2 regions of the Ruegeria sp. BHSC223 genome follow, and region 2 is predicted to be linked to the other one. Evidence: riboswitches for the same ligand, from Rfam matches in the RefSeq annotation. Region 2 holds a riboswitch; the other holds the start of a gene.
The links. A riboswitch is a leader RNA that binds a small molecule or an ion and turns the genes downstream of it on or off. The one in region 2 is predicted to bind cobalamin.
Positions count from the first base shown of each region.

Region 1: another riboswitch for cobalamin. It lies ahead of AC2FNY_RS16690 (hypothetical protein); the one in region 2 lies ahead of AC2FNY_RS12710 (DUF1636 family protein).

Region 1 covers NZ_JBXWRR010000013.1:53,883-58,087, forward strand. Annotated here, with positions in the region: gene AC2FNY_RS16675 (alpha/beta hydrolase family protein) at 1-151, opposite strand, end outside; gene AC2FNY_RS16680 (TetR/AcrR family transcriptional regulator) at 235-792, shown strand; gene ypfJ (KPN_02809 family neutral zinc metallopeptidase) at 789-1,637, opposite strand; cobalamin riboswitch at 1,743-1,956, shown strand; gene AC2FNY_RS16690 (hypothetical protein) at 2,228-2,440, shown strand; gene AC2FNY_RS16695 (protein-tyrosine phosphatase family protein) at 2,445-2,942, opposite strand; gene AC2FNY_RS16700 (sulfatase-like hydrolase/transferase) at 3,296-4,205, shown strand, end outside.
Region 2 covers NZ_JBXWRR010000007.1:50,459-54,663, forward strand. Annotated here, with positions in the region: gene cobN (cobaltochelatase subunit CobN) at 1-24, opposite strand, end outside; gene cobW (cobalamin biosynthesis protein CobW) at 34-1,089, opposite strand; gene AC2FNY_RS12710 (DUF1636 family protein) at 1,093-1,467, opposite strand; cobalamin riboswitch at 1,559-1,775, opposite strand; gene AC2FNY_RS12715 (LysR substrate-binding domain-containing protein) at 1,848-2,732, opposite strand; gene AC2FNY_RS12720 (NAD(P)-dependent oxidoreductase) at 2,952-3,914, shown strand; gene AC2FNY_RS12725 (DUF427 domain-containing protein) at 3,979-4,205, opposite strand, start outside.

The sequences.
Region 1 (4,205 bases), on a different contig from region 2:
GGTAATAGTCGCGCGGCACCCCGGTGGCGCTGTTGATCACAACCGCAACCCGGGGCGTGCCCGCCGGGAGATAGAGCCGCGCCGAAAGCTGCGCCGACCCGGCGGGGAAATGAAAATCCTCGACCCTGACAGATGACTGCATATCCAGCATTGCGACCTCCAGATTTCCTAGACCGATTGGTCTATTCCTCATGTCTGGACCAATCGGTCCAGAGCTGTCAATATCCCCGGCACATGACCCAACGTCCGCTTCCGACCAAAGATCGCTTGATCCGCACCGCCGCCCAGCTGTTCCAGCGCCGGGGGTATCACGGTGTTGGATTGTCCGAGCTGCTGGCCGAGGCAGAGGCGCCCAAGGGCTCTCTGTATCACCACTTCCCGAACGGCAAATCCGACCTGGCGCTGGCCTCGGCCACCTGGGCCTCGGATCAGATGCTGCGGCTGATCGCGGCCTCGTTCGAACCAGCCGAGAGCTTTCATGCCGGAATGGAGGCTCTGTGCGGCAAGGTCGCGAAACTATTCGACAAATCAGGCCAGTGGGATGGCTGCCCGATCTCGTCGACCCTGTTCGAAGGGCCGGACAACGCCGCGTTCCGTGCCCATGCCCACCACCTGTTCGAAGGCTGGATCACCGAGGGCGCGCATCACGCCAGGCGCTTTGGGCTGGCCGATCCGCAAAAGACCGCCGAGACCATGTTCATCCTGCTGCAAGGCGGCTGGATGCTAGCCCGTGCCCGGCAGTCCTCGGACGTGCTGCGCCGTCTGCCCGAGATGCTGCCGCGCGCGGATTAGAGCCGGTTGGTGCTGAACGTGTCGCAGCTTGCGACCCGGCCACTATCAAAGCCGCGTTCGAACCAGGATGCCCGCTGCGCCGAAGTGCCGTGGGTGAATGTATGCGGTTGCGGCACCCGGCCCGCCTGCCGTTGCAGCCGGTCGTCGCCGATCATCCGGGCGGCGTTCAACGCCTCTTCCAGATCACCGCGTTCCATCAGACCTCGGACCGAGCGCGCCCAGACCCCGGACAGGCAATCGGCCTGCAATTCCAACCGCACGGTCAGGGCGTTGGCCTCGACCTGCGAGGACTGCCGCCGGGCCTGATCCACCTGGCCCAGAATGCCCAGCTGATTCTGCACGTGATGGGCCACCTCATGGGCGATCACATAAGCGGCGGCAAAATCGCCACCCGCCTGCAAGCGCCGCGCCAGCGTGGCAAAGAAATCTGTGTCCAGATAGGCCTTCTGGTCGGCCGGGCAGTAGAACGGCCCGGTCGCGCCCGAGGCGCCGCCACAGGGGCTGGAGGTGACCTGAGAAAACAGCACCAGCGTCGGCGGGATGTAGTCGCGGCCAAGCTGGTCGCGGAACACCGTGCCCCAGACATCCTCGGTCGTGGCCAAGACGCGCGAGACGAATTCGCCCGCCTGCCGCTCTTCGGCGGTCAGTTCCTTGGGCGCGCTCTGGCTCGGGCCCGGCTGTTCGGTCAGGAACGGGGTGACGTCGATGCCGGTAAAGGCGCCGATCACCAACAGCAGCAGCACCCCGCCGATGCCCAGCCCACGCCCGCCGATGGCCATGCCGCCGCCACGTCGCCCGCGACGATCCTCGACATGCCTACTGCCGCGTACTCCTCTCAACCGCATGCCGACACCCTTCTTCAGCCTGACTACTCGATACCAATACTAGCATCCCGCCGCATGGGGAAAAACACGGCACGAACACCCGGCTTGACTCCGGCCCGCAACACCCGCTACCGCTGAGGCGATGGTTCTCGGTGACACATGCGCCGGGATGAAAAGGGAACACGGTGCGGCCCCCCTGGCGACAGGGGACCAATTCCGAGACTGCCCCCGCAACTGTAAGCGGTGAGCGATGCCGAAATGCCACTGGCCCTCCGGGCCGGGAAGGCCGGCAAAGCCCGGACCCGCAAGTCAGGAGACCTGCCATCGCAACCGTAACTCGAACCCGGGCGGGGTGTCCGGACGGGATGCCTTGGCCCTGATCGGCCGGTCCCCGACACCCTGTTCCGCCGCGCGGAGGGCGCAGGATGATCTGGACTACAAGAACGCATGAATTTGCCGCAACGCTCTGTCGCCGAACCGGCAGGCCCTGCCCGGCGCTGTCGGCATTGGCCGAGAACCTCGCCCGCGCGCTGCGGCAGGCTGAACCGATGACCGATGCAGGTTTCGCGATAGAAGGGCATTGCGAGATGCCCCCGTGTGGAGCAGGTTGCATGGCCCGCTACGCCGCCTCGCACAGCCGGATCCGCGTGTTCTGCGGCGTCGACGAAGACACCGCCCTGTCGCATCTGAATCGCTTTGCCGATGCACTGATGACACCCGACGGAGCGGGATTTGCCGCCGGGCTAGGCCCGGTACCATGCGCCATGGCCGAGGCCCGCCCCCGCTGCGTCCACTCTGCTGCGACAGTGCAAGCAACGGCCTGAAGGATCAGTCCCGGATAGCACGACCTGCCAGCGCCCAGTCCATCTGGGCGTCGGTTTCCACCGCACAGGAGCGGACCGACCGCAAATGCGCCAGCGCCGCCTTCGGCTCTTCGCCCGTCTCGATCATCAGGCGCAACGCCGCCATGCCCGACCGGCCACAGCCGCCCTTGCAATGGATCAATACGCGCCCGCCGCCGCGCAGCGCATGCCGGGCCGATTTGCTGATCGCCTTCCAACTGATCTCGGCATCACGGCCAGGCACTCCGAAATCATCGACCGGCAGATGAGCCCAGCGGCAGGCGCGACTCTGGATATCAGCACCAAAATTGCGTGCACCGTGCTGCAACATCTCGACCTCGGTCGTCATCGAGATCACCAGCCCGGGCGCCCAGGACCCGATCAGATCAATATCACTTGAATAGTTGCCAGACAGGCCCGGCAACTGGCAGATCGCCAGCGAGCCTCCCCCAACTTGCAGCGCATAGATCACCAATTGCGCCATCCGCAAAATTCCCTCTCCGATCGAGCCCACATCCAAGGCCGCAACACCTTGCCCAGCCGCAACATGACTCCGAAAGAAGCTTTGTCGCAAGTCACGATGCTGGTGAGTGCGCAAGGATTCGGGGCACAAAAGGGCAACCCGGCAACAGTGAATCCTACGCTTTAGGCCGTTCAGACCCCGCCTGAAGGGCAGCTAAGTTAAAGCTTACCGACAGGCGAGCCAAACCCTTGGCCAGAAATGCACGGAAGGGCCCGGTGCCATGTTTCCTACTTGGTCCCAACCCGGCTAGAGTGCGGGTAGTCTAGACCGGAACTGCAGGCTTTCCGACAGATATGCAAAAGGTATGCGCGCCCATGAATATCCTGTTCATCATGTTTGATCAGCTGCGCTGGGATTACCTCAGCTGTTACGGCCACAAGACCCTGAACACGCCCAATATCGACCAGTTGGCGGCAAAGGGGGTGCGGTTTGACCGTGCCTATATCCAGTCGCCGATTTGCGGTTCGTCCCGGATGAGCACCTATACCGGGCGCTATGTACATTCGCACGGGGCCAGCTGGAACGGCATCCCGCTCAAGGTGGGCGAGATGACCATGGGCGACCACCTGCGCGCCGCCGGGATGGGCTGCTGGCTGGTGGGCAAGACCCACATGCGCGCGGACGAGGAAGGCATGGCACGGCTGGGGCTTGAGCCGGATTCGCTGATCGGGGCGCGGGTGGCGGAATGCGGGTTCGACGTGTTCGAACGCGACGATGGCATGCTGCCTGAGGGGCCGGACGGGTATTACGACCCCGACGGCGCCAGGGAATACAACAAGTACCTGCGCGCCAAGGGCTATGAGAGCGACAACCCCTGGCACGACTTTGCCAATTCCGGGCTGGATGCCGAGGGCAATGTGCAATCGGGCTGGTTCCTCAAGAACGCGACCCGCCCCGCCAATATCGCCGAAGAGGACAGCGAGACCCCCTATCTGACCACCCGCGCGATGGAATTCATCGAACAGCAGACCGGTCCGTGGTGCTGTCACCTGAGCTATATCAAGCCGCACTGGCCCTATATCGTGCCCGAACCCTATGCCAGCATGTATGGCCCCGAACATGTGCAGGACGTGGTGCGCAGCGACAGCGAACGCCAGAACGCCCATCCCCTGTTCAAGGCCTTCATGGAGACAAAGGTGGGCGAGGCGTTTTCCCGGCAAGAGGTGCGCGATGCGGTGATCCCCGCCTATATGGGGCTGATCAAACAGGCCGACGACCAGATGG
Region 2 (4,205 bases):
GCTTTCGCGGAAAACGACATGCATGACGTGGGCTTACTCCGCAGGCTCGGAAACGCCGGTCAGGATGGCACGGATCGCGGCCTCGTCGATGTCGTGATGCTCGGCGATCACCACCATGCGCGAGCGGCGCTCCTCTCCGGGTTGCCACGGACGGTCATACTGGTGGCGCACCCGCGCGCCAACCGCCTGCACCAGCAAGCGCATAGGCTTGCCCGCAACGGCGGCATAGCCCTTGACCCGCAGGATGTTCAGCTCGTTGGCCAGCCGCTCGATCCGCGCGACCAGCTCTGCCGGGTCGGATTGCTCGGGCAGTTCCACCACGATGCTTTCGAAATCGTCATGCTCGTGATCGTCATGGCCATCGTGATGGCTGGGGCGGGCATCCATGTCGTCCTCGGCGGCGGCGCCAAGGCCCAGGATCACCCGCACATCCACCGCGCCCTCGGCCACCTCGACCACCGGCAGCGGGCGGGGGGCCTCGGCCGCGATCACCTCGCGCGCGCGGGCCACGCCGTCGGGGCCGGCCAGATCGGGCTTGGTCAGCAGGATGATGTCGGCGCAGCTGATCTGGTCTTCGAACACCTCGGACAGGGGCGTTTCATGGTCGATCGAGTCGTCTGCCAGCCGCTGGGCGTCCACGGCCGCCACGTTGGGCGCGAAGCGGCCCGCGGCCACCGCCTCGGCATCGGCCAGCGCGATGACGCCATCCACGGTGATTTTCGAGCGGATATCGGGCCAGTCGAACGCCTTCAAGAGCGGTTTCGGCAGCGCCAGGCCCGAGGTCTCGATCAGGATGTGATCGGGGCGCGGCTCCAGCGCCATCAGCGCCTCGATGGTAGGAATGAAGTCATCGGCCACGGTGCAGCAGATGCAGCCATTGGCCAGTTCCATGATGTTTTCCGCCGGGCATTCCGGGATGGCGCAGCTTTTCAGGATCTCGCCATCGACGCCAACATCGCCAAACTCGTTGACCACCACGGCCAGCCGCTTGCCCTGCGGGTTCTGCATCAGGTGGCGGATCAGCGTGGTCTTGCCCGAGCCGAGAAAGCCGGTGATCACGGTAACGGGGAGTTTTTCAAGGGTGCTCATGGCTTAGGCTCCGATCGGGGGGATGCGCGCGGCGCAGTTCTTGCGGAAATGGACGGGACGCTCGCGCCAGGGCACCAGCCCGTCGGCGGTGGCGTGATACTTGGTGACGCCCTCGACGATGGTGGCCACGTCGTCGGCCTCGTTGAGGTTCTCATAGACAAAGGTCCAGCGCGCCGGGCCGCCGCGCAACACGATGGAACAGCCCTGATCGCAATTGGACAGGCATTCGACCGGCCTCACGGTGACCCCTTCGGGCAGTTCGGCCGCGCTCAGCGCGCGGTGCAGCAGGGCGCCGGGGCGCTGGGCATCGTCCTCGACCGGCAATCCGCGGCGGCAGGTGGTGCAGACCAGCAGTTCGACTGGTGCAGCTTCGGTCATGTCTCTCATCCCCCCTCGTCTGGTGCGGGGGACGGGGCTTGCGCGGGCCACGCTCTCGGACATGGACCCGACACCGGAACACCCCGTCCGGTCTTGTCTTCGGGTGCTGGCAGGTCTCCCGGCTTGCGGATGTCAGGGTCTTGCCCTGTCGGGCGTCCCGCCTTCCCGGCCAATCGGCCAGTGGCTTGGGCACCCTCTCCGGTCACGGTCGCGGGGGCGGCTGCGCTTGACGTCCGGCCTTGGGGCCGATCCGCTGGCGCATTCCCTTTTCATCCGGTTTCCCGGACACCAACAGGGCGGACATGCGGCATGGGCAGGGGCCTTGTCAAGCGCGCTTGGCGGTGCGCCTGAGGGGGCAGGGGAAAAGCGACCTCTGACGTTCAGCCAGCGGCATCCGCCGCCAGCCGCGTACGCAGCCAGTCGAGATAGAGCTGTGCCGGGGCCCCGGGCGCGGCGGCGCGTTCAGGCCGAACCAGGTAATGCGCCTGCGAAAAGGGAATCGGCGGTCCCGCCAGCCGAAGCGGAGCCCCCTGGGCGATGGCGCCCTGGGCAAAGCGGGTCAGCACGATGGCCAGCCCGGCGCCCGCCATCACCAGTTGCAGCGCCGCGACGGTGGTATCGACCGAATAAAGGCTGCCGCCGGTCGGAGCGGGCAGGCCCTGCGCCGCGAACCAGCGCGGCCAGTTGTCATCGTAACCCAGGATGTGGATCAACTGGTGCGCCTGTAACGCCGCGAGGGGCTGCTCCGGCGCCCCGGCCCGGACCACCGGCACGATGGTCTCATCGCAGAGCTTCTCGGTCACCAGCCCTGCCCAGTCGCCACGCCCCAGCCGGATATCCACATCCACGCCGCCCGCCGCCGGACCGTCATCCCAGATGTTCGAAACCAACCGGACCGGGATGCCGGGATGATCGGTGGCAAAATCAGGCAGGGTGGCGGCCAGCCAGTAGGTCGCCGAGGAGATCGGCGCACGGATGCGCAGGATGCCGCGCCTGGCCGGGCCGAACAGGCTGGAGGTCGACAACGCCACATCCGCCAGCGCCTGCCGCACCGACAGCGCATAGCTGCGCCCCAACTCGGTCAGGCCCAGCCGCCGGGCGGCGCGCGTGAAGAGCGGCTCGCCCAGTTCCGCCTCGAGCGAACGGATATGCAGGGATACGGCGGTCTGGGTCAGCCCCAACTCGCGCGCGGCTTCGGTAAAGTTCAGATGACGGGCGGCGGCCTCGAACGTCCGCAGCCAGACCGGGTTGGGCAGGCGGGCCATCTCAGCGTGGCTCCGGACCGAGGACCGGGGCGGGGCCCAGAAAATTCAAATTTTCTGGGACAAAATTTCCGGGGAAATTTTGTCGGCTGCGCTGGTTCGACATCCATCACCAAAAAATTCATGGCATCTTTCGATTTTTTATTCGTTTCTCTTGGCTAAATCCAGCTTTCATACTGCGCGCGAACCATGACCCCGGCAGGACCGGCAAGGGAGGACGCAATGAAAGTAGGCTTTATCGGACTGGGCAATGTGGGTGGCAAGCTCTCGGGCTCGCTCCTGCGCAATGGCATCGACCTGACGGTGCATGATCTCAACCCCGATCTGGTCGCGGGTTTCGTCTCGCGCGGCGCCAAGGCGGCCGAAGGGCCGGCGCAGATGATGCGCGATTGCGACGCGGTGATCACCTGTCTGCCGTCGCCCGCCGCCAGTGCCGCGGTGATGGAGGAGATGTTGCCCGAGGTCGGACCCGGCAAGATCTGGATGGAAATGTCCACCACCGACGAGGCCGAGGTCAAACGGCTGGGTGAACAGGTGATCGCGCGCGGCGGGGCCGCGGTCGACTGCCCGGTCTCGGGGGGCTGTCACCGGGCCGATACCGGCAATATCTCGATCTTCGCGGGCTGCGACCGGGCCACGTTCGAGCGCATCCTGCCCTTTCTGACCGTCATGGGCCGTCGCATCCTGCATACCGGACCGCTGGGCAGCGCCTCGGTTCTGAAGGTGATGACCAACTATCTGGCCACCGCAAACCTGCTGACCTGCTGCGAGGCGCTGGTGACGATGAAGGCCGCCGGCATGGATCTGAACACCACCTACGAGGCGATCAAGATCAGCTCGGGCACCTCCTTCGTGCACGAGACGGAAAGCCAGGTGATCCTGAACGGCAGTCGCGACATCAACTTCACCATGGACCTGGTGAAAAAGGATATCGGCCTGTTTCAGTCGATTGCCGACCGCACCGGCGTACCGCTGGAAATCTCGCCGCTGATGATCAGCATCTTCGAGGACGGGATCGCCCGCTATGGCATGCGGGCCCAGTCCGACGACATCATCCGCCGCCTGGAAGAGGCGACCGGCCTCGACATCACCGCGCCGGGCTTTCCGCCCGAGATGGTGGACGACGAACCCGAAGAGCCGGGGTACGAGGTGGTTCCGCAGGGGCTTGTGCGCGCGGCAGGCTAAGGGACACGCCCCAAAAGGCATGACGCCGTGCAGGAGCAAGGTCCTGCACGGCGTTTCTTTTCGTTCAGATCTGTTCCACCTTGACGCTGTCGCTCAGCACAAAGGCCAGATGGCCCTTGATCCGCTCCATCGCGGGCAGCGGGTCCTCATAGCTCCAGACCGCGTCCTTGGTCACCGACGAGCGGTTGACGATCGAGTAATAGCTGGCATCGCCCTTGTGCGGGCAATGGGTGGTCTTGTCGCTGCGGTCTAGAAACGCCATGGCGATATCGGCGCGCGGGAAATAGATCA